2 regions of the Thioalkalivibrio sp. ALE25 genome follow, and region 2 is predicted to be linked to the other one. Evidence: predicted binding sites of a transcription regulator. Region 2 holds the regulator's gene; the other holds the start of a gene.
What was found. The regulator FNR, encoded in region 2, switches genes on or off when oxygen is low (the NO sensors DNR and NnrR bind a similar motif). The targets are predictions, from matches to a motif close to TTGATNTANATCAA.
Positions count from the first base shown of each region.

Region 1: the regulator FNR is predicted to act here: its motif matches at 4,408-4,421, upstream of hemN (oxygen-independent coproporphyrinogen III oxidase).

Region 1 covers NZ_KB897932.1:64,759-74,048, forward strand. The annotation lists gene C996_RS0108365 (TRZ/ATZ family hydrolase) at 1-586, shown strand, start outside; gene ubiG (bifunctional 2-polyprenyl-6-hydroxyphenol methylase/3-demethylubiquinol 3-O-methyltransferase UbiG) at 601-1,356, shown strand; gene C996_RS0108375 (HAD family hydrolase) at 1,353-2,042, shown strand; gene hpnC (squalene synthase HpnC) at 2,076-2,945, shown strand; gene hemN (oxygen-independent coproporphyrinogen III oxidase) at 2,942-4,330, opposite strand; gene hpnD (presqualene diphosphate synthase HpnD) at 4,510-5,370, shown strand; gene hpnE (hydroxysqualene dehydroxylase HpnE) at 5,375-6,721, shown strand; gene C996_RS0108400 (SDR family NAD(P)-dependent oxidoreductase) at 6,718-7,506, shown strand; gene C996_RS0108405 (YgiQ family radical SAM protein) at 7,519-9,290, opposite strand, start outside.
Region 2 covers NZ_KB897931.1:123,383-132,672, reverse strand. The annotation lists gene C996_RS0107695 (carbamate kinase) at 1-828, shown strand, start outside; gene C996_RS0107690 (hypothetical protein) at 953-1,174, shown strand; gene C996_RS0107685 (DUF2058 domain-containing protein) at 1,215-1,784, opposite strand; gene C996_RS0107680 (DUF2390 domain-containing protein) at 1,882-2,373, opposite strand; gene fnr (fumarate/nitrate reduction transcriptional regulator Fnr) at 2,366-3,100, opposite strand; gene C996_RS0107670 (cyclopropane-fatty-acyl-phospholipid synthase family protein) at 3,380-4,618, shown strand; gene C996_RS0107665 (hypothetical protein) at 4,750-6,648, shown strand; cobalamin riboswitch at 6,736-6,982, shown strand; gene C996_RS0107660 (TonB-dependent receptor domain-containing protein) at 7,125-8,996, shown strand; gene C996_RS0107655 (cob(I)yrinic acid a,c-diamide adenosyltransferase) at 9,000-9,290, shown strand, end outside.

The DNA of each region.
Region 1 (9,290 bases), on a different contig from region 2:
GCCCTTCATCGCCGTGCACATGACCCAGGTGGACGAATCCGACCTGGACCAGCTGCGCGACCGGCCGGTGTCCGTCGCCCACTGCCCGGAATCCAACCTGAAGCTGGCATCCGGGTTCTGCCCCGTCGCGCGTCTGCAGGAAGCCGGGATCACCGTCGGCCTGGGCACCGATGGCACCGCCTCCAACAACGATCTGGACATGATCGGCGAGATGCGCACCGCCGCCCTGCTGGCCAAGGCAGTCAGCGGCGACGCCGCGGCGCTGCCCGCCGCCTCGGCCCTGGAGATGGCGACCCTCGGCAGCGCCCGCGCCCTGGGGCTGGCCGACCGCATCGGCTCGCTGGAGCCCGGCAAGCAGGCGGACGTGGTCGCGGTGGACCTGCAGGCCCTGGAGCTGCAGCCGGCGCACGACCCCAGCGCGCAAATCGTGTATGCCGCCACGCGGGATGCCGTACGCGACGTCTACGTGGCCGGACGCCCGTTGCTGCGCGACCGGGAACTGCTTACGCTGAACGTGCAGGACCTCCGCGCCGAAGCCGATGACTGGCGCATCCGGGTGCTGGAAACCCAGCAGCCCACTGCCTGAGCGAGACCGACCCCATGAACCCCCAGTCCCATTCCGAACCGCAATCCCACTCCCGGGCGCACGCAAACGTCGATAGCGCCGAGATCCACAAGTTCACGCACCGGGCCCGCGAATGGTGGGACCCCAACGGCCCCTTCGCCACGCTGCATGCGATCAATCCGCTGCGCCTGGAGTGGATCGACGCCCAGGCCGACCTGACCGGCAAGAAGGTGCTGGACGTCGGCTGCGGTGCCGGCATCCTGTCCGAGGCGATGGCGGTGCGCGGCGCGCACGTCACCGCCCTGGACGCCGGTGCCGAACACCTGGAAGTTGCCCGCGAGCACGCCCACGAGGCCGGGCTGGAGATCCACTACCTGCATACCACCGCCGAGGCCCATGCCGAACACCACGCCGGCGACTACGACGTGGTCACCTGCCTGGAGATGCTGGAACACGTGCCCGACCCCGAAGCGGTCATCGATGCGCTCGTGAAGCTCGTGCGTCCCGGCGGCTGGCTGTTCCTGTCCACGATCAACCGCACGCCGCGGGCCTTCGCCGAGGCGATCGTCGGGGCCGAATACCTGCTGAACATGCTGCCCGCCGGCACCCACGAGTACGGCCGCTTCATCCGGCCCTCGGAACTGGGCGCCGCGCTGCGCCGCCATGGGTTCGAGGTCACCGCGATGACCGGGCTGACCTATTCGCCGCTCAGCGGTCGCTACCGCCTGGTGGGGCGCACCGACGTGAACTACCTCATGGCCGCCCGCCGGGGCGACGACACCACCGCATGACGCGTGATCTGGGTTCGCTCCTGTTCGACCTCGACGGGACGCTGCTGGATACCGCGCCGGACATGCATGCGGCGCTGGTCACCCTGATGGCCGAATACGACCGCGCGCCGCTCCCTTTCCAGGCGGTGCGCAACCATGTCTCCCACGGCTCGCAGGCCCTCGTCGCGCTCGCCTTCCCCGACGCTGATGTCGACTTCACGGAACATCTGAAGAAGCGCTACCTGGAGATCTACGCCCGCGACCTGTGCCAGGCCACCGCCCTGTTCCCCGGGCTCGCCGAGCTCCTGGACCGCTGCGAGGCCCGGGGCTGGTCCGTCGGCGTGGTCACCAACAAGCCGGGCTGGCTCACCGATCCACTGCTGGAGGCGCTCGGCCTGCGGGCACGCATGGCGGCCGTTGTCAGCGGCGATACCCTGCCCCAGCGCAAGCCTGACCCCGAACCCATGTGGCTGGCGGCGCGGCAAACCGGCCTGCCCCCGGAGCGCCACTGCTACTGGGGCGATGCCGAGCGCGACATCGCGGCCGGACGCGCCGCCGGCATGCCCACCCTGATCGCCAACTGGGGCTACATCGACGCGGACCAGCAGCCGGATCAATGGGGCGCCGACGGCGCCCTGGAGCAACCCGACGATTTCTGGGCCTGGTACAACGGCGCCCCCGCCCCGGAGCGCAGCCTTGCCGGCTGATCACGCCCGCCACCCCGCGGGGGCTGATGGTTGATGGAACCCCGGATCCGCCAGGCCTATCGCCACTGCCGTCAGCGTGCCACGGCGCACTACGAGAACTTCCCTGTGGCCTCCTGGTTGCTGCCCGGCCGCCTGCGCGACCCGGTGGCGGCGATCTACTGCTTTGCCCGCGACGCCGACGACCTGGCCGACGAGGACCCGCGCCCGGTCGAAGAACGCCGCCAGGCACTGCTGGCCATGCAGGAACGCGTGCAGGTCCTGGAGGACCCGGCCGCGGAACACGATCCCGAATGGATCGCCCTGGCGGATGCCCGCGCCCGTTTCCACCTGCCGGCGGCACCGTTCTCCGACCTGATCGATGCCTTCCTGCAGGACCTCGACCAGACGCGCTACGCGACCTTTGGCGAGGTGATGGACTACTGCCGGCGTTCGGCCAACCCGGTCGGGCGGCTGCTCCTACATCTGAACGGGAACCCGACCGAGGAAATGCTGGGCCATTCCGACGCCATCTGCTCGGCCCTGCAACTGATCAACTTCTACCAGGACCTGCAGCAGGACCTGGAGGAGAACAACCGCATCTACCTGCCGCAGGAGGAGATGGACCAGTACGGCGTCACCGAGGCCATGCTCGCGGCCGAAAAGACCACGTTCCAGCTACGCAATCTGATGCAGTTCCAGTACGCCCGCGCCGATCGCCTGCTACGGGCCGGCGCGCCCCTGGGCGGGATGCTGCGCGGGCGCATGGGGCTGGAAATCCGCGCCATCATCAATGGCGGCGCCCGCATCCTCTGGCGCCTGCGCCAGCAGGACGACGTCTTCGCCCGCCCGCGCCTGCGCACCCGCGATGCCTGGATCATCCTGAGCCACAGCCTGCGCCCGCGTCGGCGCCCCCGAGCCCGCTAAACCACCTTGCTGTACCGCGGCTGGCCTTCGGTCGCCAGATAGGCGTCGAATGCCATGGCCACATTGCGCAGGAGCAGGCGACCGCGCGGCAGCACATCCAGCCGGCCCTGTTCGATCCGCACCAAGCCGTCGTCCTGCATACCCTCGAGGCGCCCCAGCGCATCCGCGAAGACCTCGCCGAACACGATCCCGTGGCGCGCCTCGATCGCGGCAAAGTCGATCCGCGAGTGGCACATCAGCTCGCTGATCACGTCGCGCCGCAGGCGGTCGTCGGCACTCAGCTCCAGCCCCCGAAAGACCGGGAGGCGGCCCGCATCCATGCGGGCGTAGTAGGCATCCAGCTCGCGCAGGTTCTGGCTGTAGGTCGCGCCGACCTTCCCGATGGCCGTGGGACCCAGCGCCACGAGGTCGTACTCCGCACGGGTGGAATAGCCCTGGAAGTTGCGCTGCAGCGTCCCGGCTCTCTGTGCCTCGGCCAGCTCGTCGTCCGGCAAGGCAAAGTGATCCATCCCGATGTAGACGTAGCCCGCCGCGGTCAGCCGCTCGATGGTCGTCTCCAGGATCGCGAGCTTCTCGGCCGCATCAGGCAGGTCCGCCTCGCGGATCTGGCGCTGCGTCTTGAACATCTGCGGCAGGTGGGCGTAGTTGTAGATCGCCAGGCGTTCGGGGCGCAGTTCGAGGGCACGTTCCAGGGTGCGGGTGTAGGTCTCCACCGTCTGCAGCGGAAGCCCGTAGATCAGGTCGAAGTTGGTGGACTCGAACCCATGGGCCCGGGCCTGCTCGACGGCGCGCGCGGTGACCTCGAAGGGCTGGATGCGGTTGACCGCCCGCTGCACATCCGGATCGAAGTCCTGCACCCCGAGGCTGATGCGGTTGAACCCCAGTTCGCCCAGCAGCGGTATCGTCCCGGGTCGCACCGCGCGCGGGTCGATCTCGATGGAGAATTCGCGCGCGGCACTGTCGTCGAGGCGGAAGTGGCGCCCGAGCAACGCCATCACCGATCGCAGGTCCTCGTCCCCGAGATAGGTCGGCGTTCCCCCGCCGAAGTGCAACTGCCCCACCGTGCGCTCCGCGTCAAACAGCTCGCCCTGCAGCGCGGCCTCGCGTTCCAGATACGCGAGATAGCGCTGCGCCCGCTGGTAGTTGCCGGTAATGACCTTGTTGCAGGCGCAATAGAAACAGACCGTGTCGCAGAACGGGACATGCACGTAAAGCGACAGCGGACGCGCCGGGTCCGCCCCGTTCGTGGCCTGCGCCGCCTCGGCATACGCGCGGTCGTTGAAACCCTCGTGGAACTGGGGTGCCGTGGGATACGACGTGTAGCGAGGTCCGCTCACGTCATAGCGACGCAGGATCTCCGGATCAAATACCAGGCGCTGCTCCATCGGGTCCCCCTCGAGCGTGTACCGCCCATTTTAGGCATCGGATCATCACAGGCTACGACCACGGCCCGGTAGCGGGCTTGATACAGGTCAACAATCCGCCTTCGGGGGCAATCTCCCGCCTCGCGCACTGCCTGTGCTAGCCTTCCCGTCCCTGTTCGACACCCGCCACGCGAGAGCGCATGTCCCCCGACGAGTATTGCGAGGAGAAGGCCGCACAGAGCGGCTCCAGCTTCTACTACGCCTTTCGTTTTCTGGAGCCCGACCGGCGCCGCGCCATCACGGCGCTGTACGCCTTCTGCCGGGAAGTGGACGACATCGTCGACGAGGTCCGCGAGGAGAGCGTCGCCCGGACCAAGCTGGACTGGTGGCGCCAGGAGATCGAACGCCTGTTCGCGGGCGAACCCCGTCACCCCATCTCCCAGGCACTGCAGCCCCACATCGCCGCCTTCGACCTGGGCCGCGAATATTTCGACGAGATCATCGACGGCATGCAGATGGATCTCGACTACGACAGCTACCCGGATTTCACCACCCTGTCGCTGTACTGCTATCGCGCCGCCAGCGTGGTCGGCATCCTCTCCGCCCACATCTTCGGCTACAGCGACCGGCGCACGCTGAAGTACGCCCACGACCTCGGCATGGCCCTGCAGCTCACCAACATCCTGCGCGACGTCCACGAGGACGCCATGCGCGGCCGCGTCTATATCCCGCTCGACGAGCTGCGCAAGCACGAGGTCAAACCCGAGGAGTTCCAAGTCAACATCACCGATGACCGTCATCGCGCCCTGTTCGCGGAACAGGCCGAACGGGCGCGGCGCTACTACGACAGTGCCGAGGAACACCTCCCCGCTGCCGACCGCTATCCCCAGCGCCCGGGCCTGATCATGGCGGCGATCTACCGCACTCTGCTGGACGAGATCGAGGACGACGGCTTCCGTGTTCTGGAACACCGCGTACGCCTGACCCCGATCCGCAAGCTGTGGATCGCCTGGCGCACCGCCCGACGCCTGAAGCGCGAGCATCGCCGCCGCGCGGCCTGACGCCATGGCCTCCAGCCCTCCCGCGCACCCTGTCGCCGTGGTCGGCGCGGGCTGGGCCGGCCTGACCGCAGCCCTCGCCCTGGCGCGCGCCGGACACCCCGTACACCTGATCGAGGCCGGCAGGATCCCCGGCGGGCGCGCCCGCAGCCTGGAGCTGGACCACACCCCACTGGACAACGGCCAGCACATCCTCGTGGGGGCCTGCCAGCAGACCCTGGAACAGATCCGCGCGGTCGGTATCGACCCCGACTCGGCCTTTCACGCCGTCCCGTTCGGGCTGCGGATGTTCGACCCCGACCGCCGGCCAGCATCCCCGGCCTTCGCGCTCGAACCCCGCTCGCCCCGGCTGCCGGCCCTGGCCTCGGCCCTCTATCGTTCCCTTCCCGGCCACGCCACCGGCATCCGGCTGCGCGCCCTGATCGGCGCGGCGGCCCTGCTGCACCGTCCCCTGCGACACGACCTGCCGGTACTCGACTGGCTGCGGCGCCGCCACCAGCCGGAAGCCCTGATCGAGCGGCTGTGGGACCCCCTGTGCCTGGCGGTGATGAACACTCCGACCCGCCTGGCCTCCGCGCGGATCTTCCAGAACGTGCTGCGACGGGCCCTGAATCACGGGCCGGAGGCCGCCCGCCTGCTGATCCCTGCGCGGCCCCTGGGCGAGGTGTTCCCCGACGCCGCCATCCGCGAGCTTCGGGCCCGGGGTGCGCGCGTGGACCTTGGCCGCCGCATCACGATGATCCAGCGCGACGCGACACGCCCGGATGCCCCTTATCGACTGCACGATCGCCAGGGCGACACCAGCAACGCCCGCGCGCTGATCCTGGCCACCACGCCCACCGCCACCGCCAGCCTGTTGCCAGCGGACGCTCGATGGGGCGCCACGCATCAGGGGCTCAAGGCCATGGGCGCACGCAGCATCTGCACCGTCTACCTGCGCTACCCGCGGCCGCTGACGGACCGGCCCCCTCTCCAGGGGCTGCTCGGCCAGCATGGCCAGTGGCTGATCCCCCGGCACGTCGCGGGCGCCCCGCACTGGCTGGCTGTCGTGATCTCGGCCGCCGACGACCTCGAACCGTTGACGGCGGATGCCCGATGGCGCACCGTCGCCCGCTCGCTGGCACGGACCTTTCCCGAGCTGGGGGAGCCCGCAGCCGGTCACTGCGTCTGCGAACGCCGCGCGACGGTGGACGCCCGGGTCGATCTGGATCGGCACCGTCCACCGCCCCGCACGCCCTGGCCCGACTGCTACCTGTCAGGGGATTACCTGACCCACGCACTGCCGTCGACGCTCGAAGCGGCCATACAATCTGGACTAGAATCGGCGCACCTGTTCCTGGAGGACCATCCTTGACCGACCTCGATATCCCTCGCCTCCTCGCCTACCGTCCCGAACCGGGCGCCTTTGACCAGCGCGTGATCCTCGTCACCGGCGCCGCCGACGGCATCGGCCGGGCAGTCGCCGAGGCCTGCGCCGCCGCCGGCGCCACGGTGGTCCTGCTGGACAAGGACCTGAAGGGCCTGGAGGCGGTCTACGACCGGATCGAACAGGCCGGCCAGCCCCAGCCCGCGATCTACCCTCTGAATCTCGAGGGGGCTACGGTCAAGGATTACGGCGACCTGGCGGAGAACATCCGTGACTCGCTGGGTCGCCTCGACGGCCTGGTGCTGAACGCCGGCTGGGCCGGGGCCCTGATGCCGATGAAGAACTACGACCCGGAGCTGTGGTTCAAGGTCATCAACAGCAACCTGCACGGCCCGTTCTTCCTGACCCAGGCTGTGCTGCCCCTGCTGGAGGCCAGCCCGACCGGAAGCCTGGTGGTCTCCACCCAGAACGCGCGCAAGGCCTTCTGGGGGGCCTTCGGGATGGCCAAGGCAGCGCAGGACGCCCTGATCGACATCCTGTCCCACGAACATCGCAACGAGCCGCGCTTCATCCACGTCAATGGCGTGGACACCGGCCCCGTGCGCACCCGTTTCCGGGCCGGCCACTATCCGGGTGAGAACGCGGAACTGCTGCCCGAGCCCGAGGCGGTGGTGGGCCCCTACCTGTACTTTCTGGACCCCGGCGACCGCACCACTACCGGCCTGAACCTTAGCCTGGAAGGCCAGGTACCGCCGCCCGACGCGTCGGCCTGAGCCACTGCGCCGTCAGGCGCGCGGCCGCTTGCCGGCCGGGCGCCCCTTCTTGCGGAGCTTCCCGGCACCAGCCCGCGGCTTGCCACCGTGGGGCGCCGGCGAACGGCCGCCCGCCTTGCCCGCCGACGCGGCCCCGGCCTTTGGTTTCGCCCCCGGACGGGCCGCGGCCTCCACCCCGTTGTGCTGGGTCTGGAAGGTCTGGCCACGCTTTTTCAGGGCCTTCCCGCCGCGGGTCATCCGCCCGCCCGTCGATGGGCGCGCCGCGCCCTGCCCCGTTCCGGCCGGCTGCCAGGTCGGCACCAGATGGTGCTTCCCGTTCCCGATCAGATCGGCCCGCCCCATGCGCTGCAGGGCATCGCGCAGCAGCGGCCAATTGTTCGGGTCGTGGTAGCGCAGAAAGGCCTTGTGCAGGCGGCGGGCGCGGAAGCCCCGGGCGACCGGAACCCGTTCGCTCGCCTTGCGGCGGATGCCACGCAACGGATCCCGGCCCGAGTGCCACATGGCCGTGGCGAGTGCCATCGGGCTGGGCAGGAACGCCTGCACCTGGTCGGCGCGAAAATCATTGCGCTTGAGCCAGAGCGCCAGTTGCAGCATGTCCTGGTCGGTGGTCCCCGGGTGCGCGGCAATGAAATACGGGATCAGGTACTGCTCTTTCCCGGCGGCCTTCGAGTATTTCTCGAACATGGCCTTGAACCGGTCATAGGTGCCCATGCCCGGCTTCATCATCCGGGATAAAGGCCCCTTTTCCGTATGTTCCGGTGCAATCTTCAGGTAACCACCCACATGGTGGGTGACCAGCTCCTTCACGTACTCCGGGGACTCGATCGCCAGGTCATAGCGCAGCCCCGAGGCGATCAGGATCTTCTTGATCCCCGGTAGCGCGCGCGCCTTGCGGTAGAGACGGATGAGCGGGGCGTGATCGGTATCCAGGTTGCTGCAGATCCCCGGGTACACACAGGACAGCCGCCGGCAGCTCTGCTCGATCTTCGGGTCCTTGCAGGCCAGGCGGTACATGTTGGCCGTCGGCCCGCCCAGGTCCGAGATCACACCGGTGAACCCGTCCACCTTGTCGCGGATCTCCTCGATCTCGCGCAGCACGCTGTCCTCCGAGCGGCTCTGGATGATCCGCCCCTCGTGTTCGGTGATCGAACAGAAGGTACAGCCACCAAAGCACCCGCGCATGATGTTCACCGAGAAGCGGATCATCTCCCAGGCCGGGATGCGGGCATCACCGTATGCCGGGTGCGGGGCGCGGGCATAGGGCAGGTCGAACACCGCGTCCATCTCGGGGGTGGAAAGCGGGATCGGCGGCGGGTTGAGCCAGACCTCCTTGTCGCCATGGCGCTGCACGATCGCCCGCGCGTTGCCCGGGTTGGTCTCCAGATGCAGCACCCGCGAGGCATGGGCATACAGGACCGCATCCCCCTTCACCTGCTCAAACGCAGGGATGCGGATCACCGTCTGGTCGCGCGGCGTGCCCCGCGGGATCTGCCGCTGAAAGCGCACGACCTTCGCACCCGGCTCGCCCTCTACCGTCGGGCTGTCCTGCCCTTCGGCATCGGCACAGGTTGCCGGCGAGACCATCGCGTAAGGGTCGGGGTTGGCGTCCACCGGCCCCGGGGTATCGACCTCGCTGGAGTCCAGTTCGACAAAGCCGGCGGGGACCGCATCCCGCAGGAAGGCCGTGCCCCGCAGATCCGTGATCTCGCGCGGGTGCTCGCCCGCGGCCACGCGATGCGCCAGCTCCACCAGGGCCCGCTCGGCATTGCCGAACAGCAGGATGT
Region 2 (9,290 bases):
AACGCGCAACAGGCCGCCGAGGCGATCGCCGCCGTGGCGCGCGAGCACGAGGTGGTCGTCACCCACGGGAACGGGCCGCAGGTTGGCCTGCTGGCCAATCAGGCGGAGTGCGATCGCATCGCCTGGCCGCTGGACGTTGTCGGCGCCGAGAGCCACGGCATGATCGGCTACATCCTGGCGCGCGAGCTGCACAACGCACTGGGGCATGACCGGGTGGCGAGCCTGCTGACGCAGACCGAGGTCGACCCCAACGATCCGGCCTTTGGCCATCCGGAGAAATTCATCGGCCCCACCTGGGATGAAGCCCGTGCTCGTGCGCTGGCCGACGAGCGCGGTTGGGATATCGCGCCCGACGGCGAGGGTTGGCGGCGCGTGGTAGCCTCGCCCGAGCCGCAGCGCCTGCTGGGCATGGAGGCGGTACGCTCCCTGGTGGATAGTGGCGCTGTCGCGATCTGCGCCGGTGGCGGGGGTGTGCCAGTCGTGCGCGACGCGGCCGGGCGCCTGCAGGGCATCGAGGCTGTGGTCGACAAGGACCTGACGGCCGCCCGTCTGGCCGCGCATGTCGAGGCCGACTGGCTGCTGATGCTGACCGATGTCGACGGCGTCTATATGGACTGGGGCACGCCGGACGCTCGGCGCTTGAAGGCCCTGCTGGTCACGGCCGTGGAGCCGGCGGCCTACCCCGCGGGTTCCATGGGCCCGAAGATGGAGGCGGCGCGGCGCGCGGCGCAAGGCGGCATCCGGGTCGGGATCGGTGCGCTGGGGCATGCCGCTGATATCCTGGACGGCCAGGCCGGGACCCGCATCCTGCCGGTCGGGGCCGTCTGACAGCGAATCCGCAGCCAGGCGGGTCTCAAGGGCGTGTGCCAAGCCCGTGATCTTCACGCCGGCGCTTGCGCGACGGGCCGTGGGCTTGCACGCTTTGACCTGAAAACACCCGAGAGCGATAGCGATGCGAGAGATTCAGCGAGCGACCCCCCTGGTGATCGGACTGACCGCCGTGGGCCTGCTGGCCCTGGGCTGTGGCAACGGCGCGCCGGAGGAGGAGTCGGTGGGTGCACCCCAGAGTCTGGGGGAGGGGGGACTAACCCCTCAGGATATGTCCAGTGACGAGGCCCGGCGTCCGCAGCAGTCCGGCATGCCGGCCGCGGACGTGAAGCGCACCACGGACTGACGGACCCGCGGGGCCGCCGGTCCGTGCGTGCCCCTTGCCCTCACCACATCAGGTCATCGGGGACGACGTAATCCTTGTAGGGGTCGTCCGGGTCGGGCTCGGACGACGCATCATCCTCGGCCGGAATCACCAGCGGCCATTCCGGATCGCGCTCGCGGATGCGGTCCGCTGTCTCCCGCGGGATGACCCGGAAACCCTTTTCCGGCCGGATATCCAGCCCCGCAATCGCGGCGCGCCCGTCGGCCAGGCGCTTTTGCAGATCCGCTGTCACCGGTAGGTGGCGGATCTGCCCCCCCTGCTGAAAATGATAGTCCAGCGCGGCATCGCCCGTGGGGATCGGCGCCAGATGGGTACTGACCAGCTCGCGGATCTGTGCGTGGCGGGCGCGGCGTTCGGCACGCTCCTGCTGTTCGCGGTTCTTCTGCCGCGAGCGTTCGGCCTGCTCGGCCTTGCGCGCCTCGGCCACGCCGGGCTCGGGGCCGGTCTTGCGGTCCTTCTTCTTTTTCGCGTTGCCCTTTTGCGCCTGATGCTTTTGCGCCTTGGCCTTGCGAACCTGTTTTTCGTCCACCAGCCCCGTCTTCAGGAGCTGGGTGCGCAGATCGTCGGACATGAATCCTGCCGTGTAGGGTCTGTATGCCGGGGAGGATAGCCGGAACCGCCAGCGCATGCAGCCGGCATGCCGCTACGTACGTCCCTGCGTGGACACGCTATTGAGAACACCGATCCGGAGTGTGTGGCGCGTCGCGGATCTCGGCCTCCGGCAATGCGGGGAACAGCGTGTGCAGTCGGCGCCGGTGGTTCACGGCGTGGGACCGGCTATCCGGCGTCGAGAGCTGGCGGGCCTGCGCGAGCAGTTGCAGGCCCGCCAGGCGCTCGCTCTGGAGTTCGAGCGCGAGTACCGCGCGGTAGAGCGTGTCGCGCTCGGGGGTGTGCAACTGGCGGCGCAGGGCGCGGATGCGTCCGGTGGCTGAGGTCTGCCAGCGGCGGGCGGTTTGCGCGAGCCGTTGCCACTGAGAGGTCGTCAGCGGTCGGGGGTACCACAGGGCAAACAGCGCCAGCATCACATCCACCCCGAAGTCCTCCTGCCAGCGCATCAGACGCGCGCGTGCATCGGGGTCGGCCCAGAGGGTTCCGGCGAAGCTCCAGAAGGCCTCGAAGTCCGTCGACGGCTCCTCCGGGGTGCCTCCGGATTCAGGCACTGCTCGCGGCGGAGGAGGTGAACGTCACCCCGGCGGTGTTCCGCAGACTCTCGGGCTCCAGGATCTCGAGGTCGCGGGTGTGCAGGCTGATTACGCCCTGGTTGCGCAGCTGGGTGAACAGTCGGCTGATGGTCTCCTGGGTCAGGCCCAGGTGGTTGGCGATGTCGGCGCGCGACATCGGCAGGTAGAACCGCTCGGGGGACAGGCCGCGAGTGCGCTGGCGTTCCGACAGCCCCACGAGGAATGTCGCCAGGCGTTGCTCGGCCGTGCGCTGGGCAAGCAGCGCATGCAGGCTTTCGTCCTGCGCGAGCTCCTGGCTCATCACGCTCATCATGTGCTGGCGGAACGTGGGCAGGCGCCCGGCGAGGTCGTCGACATGCCCGTAGGGCACGGCACAGACGCTGGTGGATTCCAGGGCCACGGCACTCACCGGGTGCTTGCCCGAATGGATCGCGTCCAGTCCCAGGAGGTCGCCGGCCAGGGCAAAGCCCGTGATCTGTTCAGTGCCGTCATCGGAGATCAGCACCGTCTTCAGCGCCCCCGTGCGGACCGCATACAGCGCGTCGAACTTGGCCCCCATGGTGAACAGGGCCGCGCCCTTGGCGATCGGCCGGCGCTGCTGGACGATCTCGTCGAGCTGCCAGAGCTCGTCCTGCGGCAGGCCGACCGGCAGGCAGAGCTGGCGCAGGGTGCAGTGCTGACAGGCTTGGGTGGGTCGTAGCGTCATGAGTGCAGGGTAGCCGTTTTTTCGGAATTGGGGAAAGGGATTTTCGGGGTCTGCCATCACGCTCGGGAATGCGCTACTGTCCCTGTGGAATGCAGGTGATTCGGGTCGGGGTTATTACGGGTCTCGAAGCGGCGCCGGCCGCCCACTTCACCGCGCGCGGCATCAGGCATGGACAACGCGAGATAACAATATTTAGACTCAGTTTACATTGGGTGGCGCGGCAACGGCCTGGAACCCACGCGTTGCGCACGGGCCGCCGAGACAAGGACAGGGGTCAAGATGATCGAGCGGTTACTCGAGCAATACATGCGCTACGGGACCTTTGTGCTGCGGCACCCGGATGGCCGCGAGCAGCGTTTCGGTAGCGGTACGCCGGAGATCACGATGCAGCTGCATGACCGGGCGGCGCTGCGCAAGATCGGTCGCGATCCGGGGTTCCAGCTGGGCGAGACCTACATGAACGGCATGTGGTCGCCTGGCCCCGAGGGCCTGCAGGTGTTCCTGGATGTGGCTATGCGCAACTTCGCGCCGATGTTCCAGCAGCGTGTCAATCCGGCGGTGCGTATGCTCAGGGCGCTGATCGAGCAGGGCAACAAGGTGGCGCGCTGCTATCAGAACATCGCCCATCATTATGATGTCGACGAGTGGCTTTATCGCCAGTTCCTGGACGAGGGCATGTTCTACAGTTGTGCCTACTTCGAGCGGCCCGATATGACGCTGGAGGAAGCGCAGCAGGCCAAGTGCGCGATGCTGCGCAGGAAGCTGCGCCTGGAACCCGGCATGCGGGTCCTTGATATCGGTTGCGGCTGGGGCGGCCTGGCCTTCCATCTGGCCGAGCACGCGGACGTGCAGGTCGACGGCGTGACACTGTCCCGGGAGCAGCTGCGGGTGGCCCGGGAGGAGGCCGGGCGACGCGGGCTGGAGGACCGGGTGCGGTTTCTCTACCAGGACTACCGCGAGCACGAGGACCAGTACGACCGGATTGTCAGCGTCGGCATGTTCGAGCATGTCGGCACACCCAACTACGGTACGTTCTTCCAGCGGGTACACGACCTCCTGACGCCCGACGGCATCGCCGTGCTGCATACCATCGGGCGGCAGGAGCCGCCGGGCACCTCCAACCCGTGGCTCAGCAAGTACATCTTTCCGGGCGGGTACACCCCGGCGCTGTCCGAGGTGATGAGTGCGCTGGAACCCACCCCGCTGTACACCACGGATATCGAGTTCTGGCGGCTGCACTATGCCGAGACACTGGCCGAGTGGTACCGCCGATTCCAGAAGGTCCGGGCCGAGGCCGTGACGCGCTTCGACGAGCGCTTCTGCCGCATGTGGGAGTTCTATCTGGCCAGTTGCGAGGGGACCTTCCGCTGGTGGGGACAGGTGGTCTTCCACGTGCAGATGGCCAAGCAGCAGGACGCGGTGCCGCTGACGCGCGACTACCTCTATCGCGACGATGCCTCCGAGGTGGTCTCGATCCCGCCCGGCGAGGCCCAGGCACGGCGCAGCAACGCGGCCTGAGGGGTGGCCGAATGCGCCGGGAACGGCTCGAAAACGGGGCCCGGAGCGCGCGAACCGAACGTACTTTCCCTACACTAACGGGGACGTTGCGGCCATGCCGGCGGTGACCATCCATTCCGGAGCAGGGGCGCGTGTTCGGTCGCTTTCGTAAACGCAGGGAGGCACCGGGTCAGGAAGACCCGCAGGCCGTCGGGCCGTCGCAGGAGAACGTCCTGATCGAGGCGGCCGGCCGCAGCCGCATCACCGAGGTGGCGGCCACCGCGCGGCGCGTCCCCTGGTCGCTCAATTTCCTCCAGCTGCTGTGGGCGGCGGGACCGGTCACGTTCCTGGCCATGCAGGGCGGGTACTTTCTCGGTTTCGGGCATGCCGCCCCGGCACAGAACTTCATCTTCTTTGCCGTCTACACCCTGCTGTTCGGGGTGATCGGCCTGGTGGCGCGCTTTGTTGCCGATGCCACCCGCGGAAAACGCCAGGAACAGTCGCGCGACCAGCTGCGCAACACGATCGACCTGCTGCCGGACCTGCTGTTCGTGACCCGTGATCTGGCCATGAGCGAGCTCGCACCGGACATGCGCCGGCGCAAGGCGGCCGAGGTGCTGCTCCACGAGGTGGATATCTCGCCCGAGGGGGTGGCCGTCGCGGTGCGCGAGATGACCGGCGATACCAGCCTGGCGGCTGCCGCGGAGCAGATCGAGATCTATCGCCGCCTGGGCCTGCGCTCGCGCGTGGGCGATCTGGTGGGCGCGACCGAGGATTCGCGGCTCGCGGCCCTGGAGAAGCTGCACCACGAGGCCCCGGAGGTCGCCGACCTGCTGCGCGATCGGTTGCGCGGCGTGGCGCCGACCCAGGAGGATGGCGTGCGCCGGGTGGACCAGTTCCTGGACCGCCTGTTTTCCGCCGCCGATGCCGACGACCTGGCCCGGTGCACCCTCGACGATGTGCAGGCGATCTTCGTGCTCGCGTTCGAGCTCGTGAACGGGCGCCAGATCAAGCGCCTGAGCTTCGAATGGTCCGGTGGCTGGCAGCTCGGGGCCGCCCTGGACCGACTGGAATCCCAGGGCAACCGCTTTCGCGTGGCGCAGGCCGGGGTGGTCAGCCGCCTGCGCTCGCTCGGTATTCTGCTGTCCCAGAGCGATGCCTCGGGGCTGGATCCGCAGGCTCTGCGCGAGCCCGTAACCGACCTGGGGCGCCAGGTCCTGGAGGCACTGCGCACTCTGGAGGATCGGGAACCGGGGGAACATTCGCCGGAAGGCCAGCTCCTGGGGCTGGCACTGCGGCGGGTCGAGGACCTGCGCGAGGCGCGCGACCAGCTGATGCAGGCGCAGAGCCGTTACGCCAATGCGGTGGAGCGCTGGGAGGCCCTTCGCCGCGCCCAGGTGGAGAAGCGGGGCGAGAAGCGCTGGTTCAAGCGCAGTGTGCGCGGTATCCGGGTCAGCGAGGAGCTGATCGAGCTGACCGATGACCAGAAGCTGAAGCTGGCCAACGACTTCTGCAACTTCCTCAGGGAGCTGAAAATCCAGCGCGAAGGCGACCTGTTCTACTTCGGGGGGGCGGCGCTGGACGCCGAGACGGCCAAGCGCATCGGCATCCAGCTGGCCCTGGTCCTGGAGCCGCTGGTGGACCTCACCAACCCGAGCATCCAGCGCGCCATCTACGCCAACCCGGCCGCGTATCTTGGGGGGCTGTATGTGGGCATGAGCGCCGATGCCAAGGCGGGTCTGGGCTCGGCCATGGTGCGCAAGGTCCGCCAGGATCTCGGGCGCATGGCCGAATGGCTGGCGATGCGCCTCACGCGTATCTATCACCTGCCTTTGAGCGATTCGATGCGCGATTTCCTGGTCGAGCAGTACGGCGCCAACCGCGAGCGCCTGGACATGCTGGCAACGCATGCCGCGGACGAGTCGCATCCCGTGGCACTGCGCGCCGAGCGGTCGCCGGAGTTCGACGCCATGCTGCAGGACAAGACCTGGGGCCTGCTGCTCAAGCGCGGGACCCGCTATCTCCACGCCGAGGAGCGGCGCCGCCGCTGATGATCCGTCGCGACGGGCCTGGTTCGACGGTTCCGGTTGTGCGAGATCGAATCTCCCCCGGCTGGTAATTTTGCGCCCAATTGTGTAGTGTTCGCCGCGTTCCCCGGTGCCCGGCCAGGCTCGACCTGGCGGGTTAAACGGGAAGTTCGGTGAGTCCGGGCGGGTCTTCGAGGCCCGCGGACGATTCCGACGCTGCCCCCGCAACGGTGATCGAGCGAGGGACCGCCCGACGGTCCCTGATGGTCGCGGCCAGTGCCACTGAACATGCGTTCGGGAAGGCGCCGCATCGGAACGCTCGTCAGCCCGGAGACCGGCCAGGGAATGATCGCGCGGCATGCGGCGGGCATGCGAGGCGGATGATCGAGCCTGGCCGCTTGCCGGTTGTGGCCGATCCCCCCTCGTGTCTGTCTCCCCCTGTTCGGGCGATCCCGACGAATCAACGGCGTGCGGGCGGCTCGCCGGGAGACACAGACGACATGAAACGCACAGCACTTTCCACGGCCATCCTGCTGGCCACCAGTCCCGCTCTGGCGGATACGCCGAATACCAACGACGCGCAGACCCTGGAAACCGTCCAGGTCACCGCCTCTCGCATCGCGCAGACCGTCGACGAGACGCTTGCTTCGGTCACCATCATCGACCGCGAAGAGATCGAGCGCCTGCAGCCCCAGCAGTTCACCGATCTTTTAGATGGGCGCGCTGGCGTATCGGTGAGTGGTGCCGGCCCATTTGGTAAACAGTCGAGTGTGCGCGTGAGGGGTACCGAATCTGATCACCACCTGCTTTTGATCGATGGAGTTCGCATGGGCTCTGCGACCACCGGCGGGGCGAGTTGGCGGTTCCTGCCGCCGGAGGAGATCGAACGAGTGGAGATCGTGCGGGGCCCTCGAACCTCCATTTATGGGTCCGATGCCATTGGCGGCGTGACCCAGATCTTTACCCGAGAAGGTCGAGAAGGACCGCCGAAGGTCAACGCATTTGTCGGAGGCGGAAGTTTTGACACGTGGGAGACCGGAGTCGGCGTTGCCGGCGGCACCGAAAACACGAACTACAGTTTCTCGGTTAGCCACTTCGAGACCGATGGGATCAACGTGCAGGACGACGTCGGCGACGATGACCCTGACGGTTACAAAAACACCTCGCTGTCCGGGAAGGTAAGTCATCGTTTGGACAGCGGAATCGAACTTTTCGGGAATTTCTTGTACTCGGAAGGTCGTTCGGAGTATGACGCAGACGAGTTCGACCCTGCCACTTCCCTTATCCTCGGACCGTACGATCGAGCCTACACAGATTTTGTTCATGCCGCCCTGCGGGCCGGTATTCGTATTCCGGTAACCGACCGCTGGGACTCGGAAGTCACGCTTGGGCAGTCACGGGATGAGAGTGACGATGTGACGGAAGGCGGCGTGCTTGGTGGAAGCATCGATCGATTCGATACGCGTCGGAATCAGCTGACCTGGCGCAACGATCTCCGACTTGGGGATCGCACCGACCTAGTGGCCGGAGTGGATGCCTACGAGGACCAGGTTGATGGCACCACCGATTATGACGAGGACTCGCGTTACAACGTTGGCGTGTATTCGGTCTTGCGCACCGAACTTGGCAACCACGACCTGGAAGCTTCGCTGCGTTACGACGACAACGAGCAGTTCGGCGCAAAGACCACGGGGCAGATCGCCTGGGGCATGCAGGCCACCGATGCCCTGCGCCTGCGGGCCAGCTACGGCACCGCCTTCAAGGCGCCGACCTTCAATGATCTTTACTGGCCTTCTTCCGGCCCGATGAGTTTCCGCGGGAACCCCGACCTCGATCCGGAAGAGTCGGAGACCTTCGAGTTTGGGGTCAGGTATTCAGCCAGCCTTGCCTATGTGGATGTGGCAGTGTTCGAAACGCGTGTGGATGGCCTTATAACGGGTTTTCCAATGCGCGAAAACGTTGATGAGGCCCGAATTCGCGGGCTGGAAATCGAGGGTGGCCATGCCCTCGGGCCGTGGAATTCGCGGGTTGCGCTGACCCTGTTGGACGCGGAGGACCGGGATTCCGGAGATGAACTCGCGCGGCGGGCGCCGGTTTCGGCCCGTTTCGATCTAGATCGTCAGATCGGCGATTTCTCCGTAGGTGGTACGGTCCTCGCTCGGAGTCGGACCTATGAATACGACTTCTCGGGCGAGCCAAACCGGCTCTCGGGCTACGGCACGATGAACCTGCGCGCGGCGTATGCCCTCAACCCCGAATGGACGGTCGAGGGCTCCTTGACCAACGTCTTCGATCGGGATTATGAGACCCAGGGCGGCTATAACAACCCCGGCCGGGCCGCGTTCGTGAAGCTGCGCTACCAGCAGAGGTGATTCATGGGTAATCGACTGTCGAAGATTGCGACCCGTACGGGTGACGAAGGCCGGACCGGGCTGGGCGATGGCTCGCGGGTGGACAAGGACAGCCACCGCGTCGAGGCCTTTGGCGACGTGGACGAGCTGAACAGTGTCGTGGGCCGGGTGCTGGTCCACGACCTGCCCGAAGAGGTCCGTCGCTCGCTGGCTCTGGTGCAGCACGAGTTGTTTGATCTCGGAGCGGAACTGGCCGTGCCGGGGCATCAGGCCCTCCCGGAGGCTTCCGTGGAGCGTCTGGACGTGGAGCTGGAG